DNA from 4 places in the Pandoraea norimbergensis genome. Region 1 is predicted to be linked to each of the others. Evidence: predicted binding sites of a transcription regulator. Region 1 holds the regulator's gene; each other region holds the start of a gene.

Region 1 (3,564 bases):
CCTCGCCCATATGACGCTTGCGGTTTTCTTCCGTCAGACGCTGGTAGTAGCGCAGTTCGGCTTCGCCGAGCACCTGAATACGGTTCGGGTGGATGAGGTTCAAGTGACCGACGAGGTCGGCGCTCGATGTGGCCGTGGCCACGCTCTCCGGCGTGAAGCCGCGCTCCCACCCCTCATGGCCGGTCAGCCACGACAGCCGCAGCGTGGCGGCGTTGTCGTCGAAAATGCTTTGCGCGTTGATGCCGGTCAGTTCCACCGCGTCGCCTCGTTCGGTTGGGGGTGTGGGGGTCTACGCTACGGGGCTTGTCTGGCGTGTGGGCTCAGGGCTGCCAATTCGCGAGTGCCGTATGAATGTCTTCGGCGCTCGGTGCATTCGACAACGTCTCGCGCATCGATCGATCCGAAAGCAATTGTGCGATTTCGGACAGGATTTCGAGATGTTGCTGGGTGGCTTGTTCGGGCACCAGAAGGAAAAACAGCAGGGACACCGGCTGGCCGTCAGGCGCTTCGAAGGGGATCGGCGCTTCCAGGCGCACGAATGCTGCCATCGGATGCTTCAGGCCCTTGATACGGCCATGCGGAATCGCCACGCCTTCACCGAGCCCGGTCGAGCCAAGTCGCTCGCGCGCGAAGAGATTGTCGGTGATGACAGCGCGGGTGAGCCCGGCATTGCTCTCGAATAGGAGCCCGGCTTGCTCGAAGACGCGCTTCTTGCTGGTGACGGAGAGTCCAAGCAGGATGTTGGACGCAGGTAAGAGTTTGACTAAACGGTTCATCTTGTAATGCGGGCGAACGCGTAGTCGCCCTCCAACCCCCGATTGACCTCGCATTATAGACCACCTGCCGCCGACCCCTGCGCCATTCCCCAGAAATGCGCCGGACCATATAAAAGGGGCCGTTCAACGGCCCCGCGGTGGGTGATGCCAGACTATGACAGACGCAATTGCAGGCGCGAGGTTCCGCGCGGGCTTTCGCCGGTGTCAGTCGACGCGACTACCACGCCAGAAAGCACTCATTGCAGCGGTTCCTGCTCGGGCGGCTGCTGATGCTTGATGGCCTCGCGACCGTGGTCCTGAACCTTGTCCTTGAACTGGATTACCTTGCGGTCGAGCATATCGATCAGCTTGTCGATGGCGGCGTACATATCTTCGTCACACTTCTCGACGAAAATCTCCTTACCCTTGAGAAACACCGTAATGCTGGCTACTTGGCGTCCGGTTTTCTCCTTGGTCTTGTCGACAGAGAGGATCACCTCGGCGCCCATCACTTGATCGAAATGGCGCAACACGCGATCAAGCTTGTTAATCACAAATTCGCGCAGCGAAGGCGTGAGTTCGAGATGGTGTCCACTGATCTTCAGATTCATAGCTGCTCTCCTTGCTGAAATGCCGAAGTGCAGGCCACGTCACAAATGACGGGCTAGCGGGAGTGCGAGCCATTCATGTGACGCAATGTCGCACTGCGGCGTTATGCCCCAGCAGGCCAACACGGCTCACCAGGACTGTCCTACAAAGATTTGCGCAAGTTGACTGCGGGAATTCGCATGGCTTCGCGGTATTTCGCGACAGTGCGTCGCGCCACCACAAAACCTTGCTCTGCCAGCAGTTCCGCGATACGGCTGTCGGAAAGGGGGCTCTGCGGGTCTTCGGCTCCTATCAGTTGCTTGATGAGGGCACGGATGGCCGTGGATGACGCGGCCCCTCCGGCTTCCGTCGCGACGTGAGAACCAAAGAAGTACTTGAGCTCGAAAGTTCCAAATGGAGTGAGCATGTACTTACTGGTTGTCACCCGCGAAATCGTGGATTCGTGTAAACCCAGCGTATCAGCAATCTCGCGCAAAACCAAGGGGCGCATGCCGATTTCGCCGTGGGAGAAGAAGTTCTTTTGACGCTCGACAATCGCCTGCGCGACCCGCAGGATCGTGTCGAAACGCTGCTGAATGTTCTTGATCAGCCAGCGCGCTTCCTGCAATTGCTGTTGGAGGTTCCCGGTGCCCGGATCGTTGCGATTATTTCGCAGAATTCGCGCATACATCTCATTGATGCGCAGACGCGGCATCACCTCGGGATTGAGCTCCGCCGTCCAGCCGCTGCCCTGCCGGCGCACGAGGACGTCGGGAATGACGTAGTCGGCCTGCGGCGTGCCGTAGGCGGCCCCCGGAAACGGGTCGAGCGAGCGAATGAGCTGATGCGCGGCGCGCAGGCTGTCTTCGCCGACACCGAGTACACGGCGCAGTCGCGTGTAGTCACGTGCGGCAAGCAGTTCCAGGTGATCGGAGACGATGCGCAGCGAAATCGTGCGCACCGGGCTCGCAGGCAGCCGCTGCAATTGCAGCCGCAGGCATTCGGACGGGGTGCGCGCGCCGACGCCGGCCGGGTCGAAGCTTTGCAGCAGCGCCAGCGCGGCATTGATCTCTTCGGCTTCCAGCGACAACTCTTCGGCCACTTCCGCCTGAATTTCATCGAGCGTGGTGCCCAAATAACCGTCTTCGTCGAGCGACTCGATCAGAAACTCCACCAGCGCGCGATCGCGCGGCGCGGCCTTGGTCACGCGCAACTGGGCCAGCAGGTGTTCACGCAGATTCGGATGATCGACGTGCAGTTGCGGGCGCGAGTTGTTGTCGTCGTCGTCGGTGGCATTGCCCGTGCGGGCGAAGTCGTTCAGGCTCCAGTCGCTGCCGCTGTCCTGGCCGTTATCGTCGAAGCGCGCTTCGCCATCGAGCTCGCGTGCCTCGTCGTGACCGTTACCCTCTGACGGCGCGTCGTTCGTGCTGCTGACCGATGTCGTGCGTTCATTGCGAAGCGAGCCGTCGGTGCCGACGCGCACGGACCCGGCGAGCCAGTCGTCTTCGCGCTCGAGCATCGGGTTCTGGGTGAGGGCATGCTCGACTTCCTGCTGAAGTTCGAGCGTCGACAGTTGCAGCAACCGGATCGATTGTTGCAACTGGGGGGTGAGGGTCAGGTGCTGCGAGGTGCGGAGTTGGAGGGTCGGTTTCATAACGTTTCTCGCCTTCATTGTAGAGGCTTTGTCACGTCAGCGAAACCGGCCTGCCTCGCTATCGGAGGCAGGGTTTACATGCGAAAAATTAGCTTTACATCCGGAAATTTTCGCCCAGATAAACGCGCCGGACGCTTTCGTCGGCAACGATCTGGTCAGGCGTGCCGGCGGCGAGCACCGAGCCTTCGCTGATGATGTACGCGTGGTCGCAGATACCGAGCGTTTCGCGCACGTTGTGGTCGGTAATCAGGACACCGATACCTCGGTCTTTCAGGAAGCGCACGATGCGTTGAATTTCCAGCACGGCGATCGGATCCACCCCGGCGAACGGCTCGTCGAGCAGGATGAAGCGCGGCTGGGTGGCCAGCGCGCGGGCAATTTCCACACGGCGACGCTCGCCGCCCGAGAGCGACATGGCCGGGTTTTCGCGCAGGTGCGCCACTTGCAGCTCGTCGAGCAACGACTCGATGCGGCGCTCGATTTCATCGCGCTTGAGCGGTTTGCCCTGCGCATCGACCTGCAATTCGAGCACGGCGCGAATATTGTCTTCGACCGTGAGCTTGCGGA
Region 2 (3,564 bases), 2.3 Mb from region 1:
TCAATTCGGTCAATGCGCTGCGTGTGCTCGGGCGCTGGATGCGCATGGTGACGATTCCGAACCAGTCGTCGGTGGCGAAGGCGTATCAGGAATTCGATGCGAATGGCCGCATGAAGCCGTCGCCCTATTACGACCGGGTTGTCGACGTCATGGAGGAGTTGTACAAGTTCACGCTGCTGGTACGCGACCGCTCCGACTACCTGACGGACCGATACAGCGAGCGCAAGGAGGCCGCACCGGCCACAGCAACGGCACTCGCCACGGCAGCCATGAGCCACGAGCAGGATAAATAAGCGCTGCACCATCAAAGAGAAAGCCAACGTGGCTGCCCACGTTGGCTTTCGTACTTCATCCGGTCGTCATCGCCGCCGCCACTATTTCCCGCAGACCTTCATATCAGCGGGCTTGCCTTGGCTCATGCAGCTTTTGGTCTCCGTTCCGCCTTTGTAGCTGACCGAGAGACCGTCGGGCGTGCCGTTGGCATCGGCATGATCGACGGCAATCAATGTCGTGCCGATGTAGAACGCCTTTTCAAGGCGCGGACCGCGCGCCGTCTTCACGGGCCGCTTCAGGAAGACTCTCGAACCGTCGCCCGTCACGAGAATGGTCGCGCTATTCATGAAGTCGCCCACCGGCGCTTCGGCACTACTGGCGACCGCCGTCGTCGGGATGGCGGTCCCGCCGCCGTCTTTCGAACCCTCGACCGATTTACGCAACTCCAGCCGATGCACCAGCTTGCCGTCTGCGATCTCTGCGACGATGCGCCCGGTCTGCTGAGAACTCCCGCGATAACTCGGCCCCCACGACTCGCGTACCGCTTCGTAGACCAACTCGACCTGCCCGTCCAGCTTGCCAGCTTTGCAGTTCGCCGATACCGGACGAACAACCACGTTGGTGTAGCGATGACCGTAACCCGTCGGGCCGTCGCCTGCCGAATAATCTGAGGTCCCCGTCAGCGACGTCAGTTGGGCCGCAGGTACCTGACAAGGCCAATCGCCTGACTTGGCGGTGTCGACGTAGAAGAACACGTTCTGCGCATCCGCATAAAGTTGGTACTGGGCGTCGGCTTCCCGCAACAACCGCGTTTGCGCCGCGTCCTTCACCGTTGGCAATTGCAACGGCTCGGCCTGCGCGCCAACGCTTGCCAACAGCAAGCCGGCAGCGAAAGCACTCAACACCTGTCTTGCCACATCGCGTTGTTGTACTGGCATCTCACACTCCCTGTGAATTGACATACACGACCTACGAGTTGCGGCCCTGCGTCCGGTTTGGTTTTCCGCCGTCTCCGCGCGATTCACCGAACCTGAGCACACATTACGGAACCGCAGTCACTCACGCAATACTCGCTTTCAAGGTAGTCGGTCTGGCTTTGGTGCAATACGGCTCGTTCGAGGTGCGCGCGCGTGCCCATGGTGCCCACGCGCACCAACACGAACAGAAACCGCCCGGCGACAGCGCACCAACTTCGCCCGCAAAACCGCCAAAGCCTTTACCGGCAAGCCTTGGCACGCTTCTTGTTAATACAAATGCAAACTTGTACACAAGAAGGAGTACCAAATGCGTGGATGGACCATCGGCGAGTGGCTTGAGGCGTATCACGGCGGGGCAACCCCGGAAGCGCTGCTCAATACGTTGCGTCAGACGCTGCTCTCACCAGACCCCGCATGGATCTCCGTGGTGTCGGAAAAAGCACTCGCCGCGCAACTCTCCCGCCTTGCCGACCGGTTAGCCGCTGCGGGTGGAGACCACGACAAGCTGCCGCTCTACGGCGTGCCGTTTGCCGCCAAGGACAACATCGACGCGCTCGGCTTCGACACGACGGCCGGCTGTCCGGCCTTTGCCTACACCCCGGATCGCGACGCGACGGTCATCGCGCGACTGGTCGACGCGGGCGCCATCGTCATCGGCAAGACCAACCTCGATCAGTTCGCCACCGGTCTCGTCGGCGTGCGCTCGCCGTATGGCATTCCGTCCAACGCGTTCGATGCCGACTACATCAGCGGCGGCTCAAGTTCAGGGTCCGCATCGGTAGTCGCGCGGGGTCTGGTCCCGTTCTCCCTCGGCACCGACACGGCAGGCTCTGGCCGCGTGCCGGCAGGGTTGAACAATATCGTCGGCCTCAAGCCCACGCGCGGTGCACTTAGCAACACGGGGGTAGTGCCCGCCTGCCGTACGCTCGACTGCGTGTCTGTTTTTGCGACGACGGTTGGCGATGCCACGCGGGTGTATGACGTCGCCGCTGCGCTCGATGTCACCGATGGCCTGTCACGTGAAGCGCCATCGGCGGCCTTGGGGTGGCGCGTGCCCGACGCGCCGCGGTTTGCCATTCCACAGCAGCCCGAATTCTTTGGCGACGCGTTGGCAGAACAAGCCTTCCGCGACGCCGTTGCCGCCATGCAGGCGCACGGCGCCACCTGTGTGCCGATCGACTTCTCGCTGTTCGACGAGGTCGCGGCATTGCTTTACGACGGCGCTTGGATCGCCGAACGATATGCCGCTGTGCGGGACTTCGCACAGTCGAACGAGGCCGACATTCATCCGGTGGTGCGCGACATCATCTTCAAGGCGACGCAGTTTTCCGCCGCCGATGCGTTCGACGGCGTCTATCGTCTTGCCGAACTCAAGCGGCGCGCCGACGCCCTCCTCGCGCAGTTCGACGCCCTGCTCGTGCCCACGGCCCCCACGCATTACCGAATCGCCGAGCTGCTTGACGACCCCGTTCGCCTGAACAGCAATCAGGGCAAGTACACCAACTTCGTCAATCTGCTCGATTGGAGCGCCATCTCGGTGCCCGCGAGCCTGCGAAGCGACGGCCTGCCATTCGGTATCACGCTGATCGCCGATGCCTGGCGCGAACGTGCGCTCGCCGCCTACGCCGCCAAGTGGCACCACCGCACCGAGTTGCCGCGCGGCGCGACCGGTCTGCCGCTGCCGAAGGACGCCTCGCTCCCCGCACGTGCCGAGGGTGCGGCAACCATTCGCGTGGCCGTCGTCGGCGCGCATCTGCGCGGCATGCCACTCAACCACGAGCTGACCTCGCGCAACGCTCGCTTCGTCGAAGCCACCACGACCAGCGCTAACTACCGGCTTTACGCGCTTGCCAACACGTCGCCGCCCAAGCCCGGGCTCGCCCGCGCGGACAGCGGCGCCCCGATTCGCGTCGAGTTGTGGGATGTCCCCGCCGACGCGTTCGGCACGTTTGTCGCAGGCATTCCGGCACCGCTGGGTATCGGCACGCTGGAACTCCTCGACGGGCGACGCGTGAAGGGATTCATCTGCGAGCCGTTTGCGCTCCGCGAAGCGAAAGACATCACCGAATTCGGCGGCTGGGCCGACTACCTGCAAGCGATGCGCAACATCGCCGCCGCGACCGCGCACTGACCCCGGAGCCCGCCATGTTTCATACCGTTCTGATCGCCAACCGTGGCGAGATCGCGTGTCGCATCGCCCGAACGCTGGCGCGCATGGGCATTCGCAGCGTGGCCGTCTATTCCGATGCCGACCGCAACAGCCTTCATGTCGGTGCTGCCGACATCGCCATACCACTCGGTGGTAACACGGCAG
Region 3 (3,564 bases), 1.1 Mb from region 1:
GACAGCTTCCGCCTATCGGCGGGCCGCGTCTTTGATCTGCGGCAAACAGGGACGCAAATACAGAAAGCGTCGAAGGACTCTACAAATCGGGCTTAAAAATGGTTAGAAGAAGCCCAGCGGATGGATGTCGTAGCTCACCAGCAGATTCTTGGTTTGCTGGTAGTGATCGAGCATCATCTTGTGGGTCTCGCGTCCGATGCCCGACTTCTTATAGCCACCAAACGCGGCGTGCGCGGGATACAGGTGGTAGCAATTCGTCCACACGCGCCCAGCCTGAATCGCGCGGCCCATGCGATAGGCGCGGTTGATGTCTCGCGTCCACACGCCCGCGCCCAGACCGAACTCGGTGTCGTTGGCAATCGCAAGCGCTTCGGCTTCGTCCTTGAACGTGGTGATGCCGACCACGGGGCCGAAGATTTCCTCTTGAAACACGCGCATGCGGTTCTCGCCCTTGAGCAGCGTCGGCTGAATGTAGAAGCCTGATGCCAGCGGCCCGTCGAGCATCTCGATACCGCCGCCCGTCAGCACCTGAGCGCCCTCCTTGCGGGCGAGATCCAGATACGTCAGGATTTTGTCGAACTGCTGCTCCGACGCCTGCGCGCCGACCGCCGTATCGGTATCGAGCGGATCGCCGCGCTTGATGCGGGCGACCTTGGCCATCACCACTTCCATGAACGGCTCATAGATCGATTCCTGCACCAGCGCGCGCGACGGGCAGGTGCAGACCTCACCCTGATTCAGAAAGCCCAGCACGAGCCCTTCAGCGGCCTTCTCGATGAACTCCGGCTCGCCACGCATGATGTCGTCGAAGAAGATGTTTGGCGACTTGCCGCCTAGCTCGACCGTGCTCGGAATCAGGTTGGCGGCCGCGCGCGACAGAATGTGTCCGCCGACCGGCGTCGACCCGGTAAAGGCGATCTTGGCAATGCGACGGCTCGACGCCAGTGCTTCACCCGCTTCGCGCCCGAAACCCTGCACGATGTTGAGCACGCCCGGCGGCAGCAGGTCGCCGATCAGCTCGGCGAACAGCGTGATCGTCAGCGGCGTCTGCTCGGCAGGTTTGAGCACCACGCAATTGCCCGCGGCGAGGGCAGGCGCAAGCTTCCACGCGGCCATCAGCAGCGGAAAATTCCACGGAATGATCTGACCGACGACGCCCAGCGGTTCATGAAAGTGATATGCGGCGGTGTGCTCGTCGATCTCGGCGCTCGTGCCTTCCTGCGCGCGAATGCAACCGGCGAAATACCGGAAATGATCGACGGCCAGCGGCATGTCGGCGGCGAGCGTCTCGCGCACGGGTTTGCCGTTGTCCCACGTCTCGGCGACGGCGAATTTCTCAAGATTGGCTTCGAGCCGGTCGGCAATTTGCAGCAGAATGCGCGAGCGCGCCTGAACCGACGTTTTGCCCCATTTCGCCGCGGCGGCGTGGGCCGCGTCGAGCGCCAGTTCGATGTCGGCGCCACCGGAGCGCGGAAACTCACCGATGACTCCCCCGGTCACCGGCGACGTGTTGGTGAAGTAGCGTCCTTCGACGGGCGGGACGAACTTGCCGCCGATGTAGTTTTCGTAACGCGGCTGCAAGGTCAGCAGGGCACCGGGGGTGCCGGGCGGGGCATAACGCATGTTGTGTCTCCGGATATTGTCGTGTCGGTGGCGTCGAGGCCACGCACGTCGGTAAGCAAGTCGCGGGCCAGCCCGGCAGATCGTTGCCTGACGGGCACCACGCGAGCGAGCCGCGCTCGCCGATGCGCCGAAACCGAGACACGTGTGTCACCCCCTGTCTCGCAGGCGGGACACCGGGCGCGAGACCGCCGCGACACTAATGGCTAATGGCATCACGCTGCCGATAGGCGGGGTCGCGAACCGGCCACGGGCATGGCTGACATACCTCATTGCAATCACCTGCGGCTTGCGACATGCTTCGGGGACGACTCAAGGTCATCCGGCACGGGGAGACAACCAATGCCAGCGAATACAGAATCAGCACACGCGCGCCGTGTGCTGAATGTTGTACAAGGTCACCTGCCTGCCGTCGCGGCAGCGACCGACCCGAGTATCGCCAGCTCCTGGCGCCGCTGTCTCGACACGCACGATCTCGACCCGGGTGCGCGCATGGCGCCGCATGTCATCGGATCGTCACAACTGACCGAGCGGCGCAACGCGATGGAGCAACTGCGCCACGTATCGGCGCACGTGCTGGATCGTCTGCAACGCCAGTTGATGAATCCGCGACAGGCGGTGCTACTGACCGACCCGGAAGGTGTGATCGTCGACTGTCAGTTGCACGACGGCACGCGCGACGACTTCCTGCGTGCCGGCCTGCGTCCCGGCGCGGACTGGAGTGAATCCTGCGAGGGCACCAACGGGATCGGCACATGCGTGGTCGAACGGGCGCCGGTGATCATCTGCCAGCAGGACCACTTTCGCGCGCTGCATACGCCGCTCACCTGCACGGCCAGTCCGGTCTTTGCGCCGCACGGCGAATTGCTCGCCGTGATCGACGTGTCGTCGACCAGTGCCGACGTCACAAGGCAAAGCCAGTTCCACACACTCGCGCTCGTCAATCTCAGTGCGAAGGTGGTCGAGAGCGAATACTTCTTTCTGCACTATCGCGACGAATGGCTGCTGCAATTGCAGGAGCAAGCCGACCATCTGGGCGGTTTCGCGCAGGCGTTGCTGGCTTTTGACGACAGCGGCCGCGTGCTCGCCGCGAATCAGAGCGCCTTGAATCGTCTGGGTGCCACGCGCGACGACATCATCGGCACGCGGGTTGACCAGTGGTTTGCCCAATCGCTCGATGCGCTGATGGCGCGTGCGCACCCGCAACCGCAGACTTGCTGGCCGGTTCGCACGCATGCGGGTGAAGCATTGCTGGCGATGTTGCGCGCCCCCGAACGGGCCGCGAGGCCAACGCCACGCATTCCGGCGCAACCTGCACCGCGTCAGGACACAAACGTCGCGCCCTTCACCGACGCGCATCTGGTACGCGAATTCTCGCGTGCCTGTCGTGTTTTCGCGCACGACGTACCGGTGCTGATTCGCGGCGAAACCGGCAGCGGGAAAGAAGTCTTCGCCCGCGCCGTGCATGCGGCCAGTGCGCGCGCGAACGGCCCGTTTGTCGCGCTGAACTGTGCGGCCATTCCCGAAGCGCTGATCGAGAGTGAATTGTTCGGCTACGTGGGCGGCAGCTTCACGGGAGCGCGCAAAGAGGGCATGAGCGGCAAGCTCTGGCAAGCCAACGGCGGCACGCTGTTCCTCGACGAAATCGGCGACATGCCGTTCGCGATGCAGACGCGGCTGTTGCGCGTGCTGGAGGAGCGTGAGGTGCTGCCGTTAGGCGGCGGAGAACCGGTGGCGCTCGATATCCGCGTGCTGAGCGCGACGCATCAGGATCTGGAGGCGCGCATCGTTGAGCGGCAATTCCGGGAAGACCTGTTCTATCGACTCAGTGGGCTGGCCGTCGTGGTGCCGCCGGTGCGGGAGCGCGACGACAAACTCGACCTGATCCAGCGGCTGCTGAAACAGGCACAGGCAGACAGTAGCGTCGTCGTGACTGACGCCGCG
Region 4 (3,564 bases), 1.2 Mb from region 1:
CCGTCTCGAGACGCTCGGCAATGTCGTACATCTTCGTGTTCTGCTGATCCTTCGACAGCTCGTGCGCGACTTCCTTGATCACCTTGTTGCGCGGATCGCTCACGGTGTAGACCGGATGACCGAAGCCGATGATCACTTCCTTGTTTTCCACGCGGGCGCGAATGTCGGCTTCTGCCTCATCCGGCGAGTCGTAGCGCTTCTGAATCTCGAACGCCACTTCGTTGGCGCCGCCGTGCTTCGGGCCACGCAGTGCGCCGATAGCACCGGTGATCGCCGAATGGATGTCCGACCCCGTGCCGGCAATCACGCGCGCCGTAAACGTCGACGCGTTGAACTCGTGCTCGGCGTAGAGAATCAGCGAGGTGTGCATCGCGCGAACCCACAGGTCGGACGGCTTCTCACCATGCAGCAGGTGCAGGAAGTGGCCGCCGATGCTGTCGTCGTCGGTTTCCACGTCGATGCGCACGCCGTTCTGGCTGAAGTGGAACCAGTACAGCAGCATCGAACCGAAGCTGGCCATCAGGCGGTCGGCGATGTCGCGTGCGCCTGGAATGTTGTGATCGTCTTTCTCCGGCAGCACCGTGCCGAGCACCGACACGCCAGTGCGCATCACGTCCATCGGGTGCGCCGCAGCGGGCACCGCTTCGAGCGCCGTCTTGACCGCCGCGGGCAGCCCGCGCAGCGACTTCAACTTGGCCTTGTAGCCTTTGAGCTCTGCCACCGTCGGCAGCTTGCCGTAGACCAGCAGGTAGGCGATTTCTTCGAATTCCGAGGTCTGGGCCAGATCCAGAATGTCGTAGCCACGGTAGTGCAGATCGTTACCCGAACGGCCCACCGTACACAGCGCGGTATTACCGGCAGTCACGCCCGACAGGGCCACGGACTTCTTGGGCTTGAAACCGGTTGCAGTCGTCTCGCTCATGCTTTCCTCCAGATCAGGGATTCGGTTATTTCTGTTGTGCGAACAGGGCGTCGAGCTTCTGTTCGTAAGCGTGGTAGCCGATGCTCTCGTAGAGCTCGGCGCGCGTTTGCATCGTGTCGAGTACGGCCTTTTGCGTGCCGTCGCGACGAATCGTGTGATACACGTTCTGCGCCGCCTTATTCATGGCGCGGAACGCCGACAACGGGTACAGCACCAGACCGACTTGCGCGCTCTTGAGTTCTTCGACGGTGAAGAGCGGCGTCGAGCCGAATTCGGTGATATTCGCCAGCACCGGCACCTTCACGGCATCGGAGAACTGGCGGTACATCGGCAGTTCGGTCATGGCTTCGGGGAAGATCATGTCGGCACCGGCTTCGACGCACGCGCAGGCGCGATCGATCGCGGCTTGCAAGCCTTCGACGGCCAGTGCATCGGTGCGCGCCATGATCACGAAGTTCTCATCCGTGCGGGCATCGACGGCGGCCTTGATACGGTCGACCATTTCCTGCTGGGTCACGATCGCTTTGCCGGGACGGTGGCCGCAACGCTTGGCGCCGACCTGATCTTCAATGTGCATCGCGCCCGCGCCGAACTTGATCAGCGATTGCACGGTGCGCGCGATGTTGAACGCCGACGGGCCGAAACCGGTGTCGACATCGACCAACAGCGGCAGATCGCACACGTCGGTGATGCGGCGCACGTCGGTGAGCACGTCGTCGAGCGTGGAGATTCCCAGATCGGGCAAGCCCAGTGAGCCGGCAGCGACACCGCCGCCTGACAGATAGATCGCCTTGAAGCCCGCGGCTTTCGCCAGCAAGGCGTGATTGGCGTTGATCGCGCCGACAACCTGCAACGGTTGCTCGGTCTTGACGGCCTCGCGGAAGGCGGCGCCGGCCGAACGAATGGTATGCGTCACTTGAGTCCCTCGGTCGTGTTGCGCCCGATCGCAGGCGCGGTGAGTGTGCGTTGATACGTGCGGTTTCCGCTTGAAGCGGTGGATATTTCTTAAGTAGCGGCTTGTAGATAGCAATGGGCGTGCCAGCGGGCAGCCCTCATCGCGGCGGCGATTCTCACGACGCCGCTAACACATTCATTTAGCAGCGGAAATTTGGCGCGCTTGTGACGTTTACGTCAAGTGCCGCGAGGCTCGGTCTCTCTTGGGAATGCTTTGTACGTCGCAATCGGTTTCATTTTGAAACATAAAATGGAACATTTGAGACACCGTGCTACGATAGCGCGATTCGTTTCGCGGCGATAGCGGGATGTTGCGTCCCCCTTCCCTCGTCGCCAAGCCACTCAGGATCTGCGCATGCCAGCCTCCCCGTCCGACCCGTCCCGTCTGCCGCTTGCGTTGTCGCGCTCTGGCATCGCACTGCCTGCCACCGCCGTGCGCAAGCCGGTGATCTGGGCGGTCGGCATCAGCAAGCTCGGTGAGTTGTATCGCGACATCGTTCCCGACTACGCGGCGCAGGCCGACGTGGAGATCATCGACAAGGGTTACGAGGCGGTCATCGAAGCGCTCGAGCGGCTGCCCGCAGGCAGTGTCGACGGTATCGTCGCAGCAGGCTCGAACGGCGCATTTCTGCGCGAGCGCGTCGCGTTGCCTGTGGTGCTTGTCAAAGTGACCGGCTTCGACGTCATGCATGCACTGGCACGCGCACGCCGCGCGCTGCCGTCGACGTCGCCCGCCTCACGCATCGCCCTTGTGTCCTATGCACGCCCGGCGCCGGAATTCGAGCGCTTCAAGCATGCCTTCGGTCTCGACATTTCGCAGCACGCCTATCTCGATGCGCACGATGCGGATGACCTTGTTCACCGTCTGCGCGATGAGGGCGCGGAAGTCATCGTCGGCCCCGGCCTCGTGACCGAACTGGCCGAACGCGCGGGCCTCACTGGTGTGTTTCTGTATTCGCAGGACTCCGTGCGCGCCGCCTTCGACACCGCGCTTGAAGTGGCTCGCTTCGGGCGCATCGAAGCGCAGCGCCGCGAGCGGCTCGACACCGTGCTGCGCCACCTTCGCGAAGGCGTCGCGGCGGTCGATCTGAATGGACGCATCGAAGCGATGAATGCCTCGATGGCGGGCATGCTGGGCGTAACGGTCGCCGACGTCGTCGGCCGGCCGCTGGACTCGATTGCGCCTGGGCTCGACATTTCGCGCACGCTGGAAAGCGCGAGTGCCGAGCTGGAGGCCATCGTCACGATGGCGGGCAAGACATGGGTGGTCAACCGCATTCCCCTGCTCGATCAGGGCACGCTCACGGGGGCACTCCTCACTTGTCAGGATTCACAGGCGTTCGCGCGGGTGGACCGTTCGCTGCGCTCGCGGCATCGGCCACGGCATCTGGTGGCACGCTACCGGCTCGATGATCTGATCGGCGACTCGGCGGCGATGACACACGTGCGTGCCCTCGCACGCCGCTACGCGCAAACCGATTCGACCGTGTTGGTGCATGGCGAGAGCGGCACCGGCAAGGAGTTGCTGGCGCAAGGCATTCATAACGCGAGCCGGCGGCGTGACTACCCGTTCGTCGCAATCAACTGCGCGGCATTTCCGGAAACGTTGCTGGAAAGCGAGTTGTTCGGTTACGAGGACGGCGCGTTCTCCGGCGCGCGGCGCGGCGGCAAGGCGGGGCTGTTCGAGA

Evidence for each region. Region 1 encodes sigma-54, which starts transcription at its own class of promoters, with help from an activator protein. Its sites were predicted from a motif close to TGGCANGNAANCTGCTTT; they were not measured.
Region 2: a site for sigma-54 is predicted at 1,504-1,521, ahead of atzF (allophanate hydrolase). Genes of this name have one in related genera too.
Region 3: a site for sigma-54 is predicted at 1,676-1,693, ahead of exaC (acetaldehyde dehydrogenase ExaC). Genes of this name have one in related genera too.
Region 4: a site for sigma-54 is predicted at 1,946-1,963, ahead of prpB (methylisocitrate lyase). Genes of this name have one in related genera too.

Annotation. Positions count from the first base shown of each region.
Region 1 covers NZ_CP013480.3:654,389-657,952, forward strand. The annotation lists gene hprK (HPr(Ser) kinase/phosphatase) at 1-256, opposite strand, end outside; gene ptsN (PTS IIA-like nitrogen regulatory protein PtsN) at 321-776, opposite strand; gene hpf (ribosome hibernation-promoting factor, HPF/YfiA family) at 1,013-1,366, opposite strand; gene AT302_RS02985 (RNA polymerase factor sigma-54) at 1,507-2,997, opposite strand; gene lptB (LPS export ABC transporter ATP-binding protein) at 3,092-3,564, opposite strand, start outside.
Region 2 covers NZ_CP013480.3:2,954,600-2,958,163, forward strand. The annotation lists gene arsH (arsenical resistance protein ArsH) at 1-293, shown strand, start outside; gene AT302_RS12815 (hypothetical protein) at 375-1,211, opposite strand; gene atzF (allophanate hydrolase) at 1,558-3,381, shown strand; gene uca (urea carboxylase) at 3,396-3,564, shown strand, end outside.
Region 3 covers NZ_CP013480.3:5,679,676-5,683,239, reverse strand. The annotation lists gene exaC (acetaldehyde dehydrogenase ExaC) at 103-1,623, opposite strand; gene AT302_RS24855 (sigma-54-dependent Fis family transcriptional regulator) at 1,963-3,564, shown strand, end outside.
Region 4 covers NZ_CP013480.3:1,839,620-1,843,183, reverse strand. The annotation lists gene prpC (bifunctional 2-methylcitrate synthase/citrate synthase) at 1-922, opposite strand, end outside; gene prpB (methylisocitrate lyase) at 948-1,838, opposite strand; gene prpR (propionate catabolism operon regulatory protein PrpR) at 2,232-3,564, shown strand, end outside.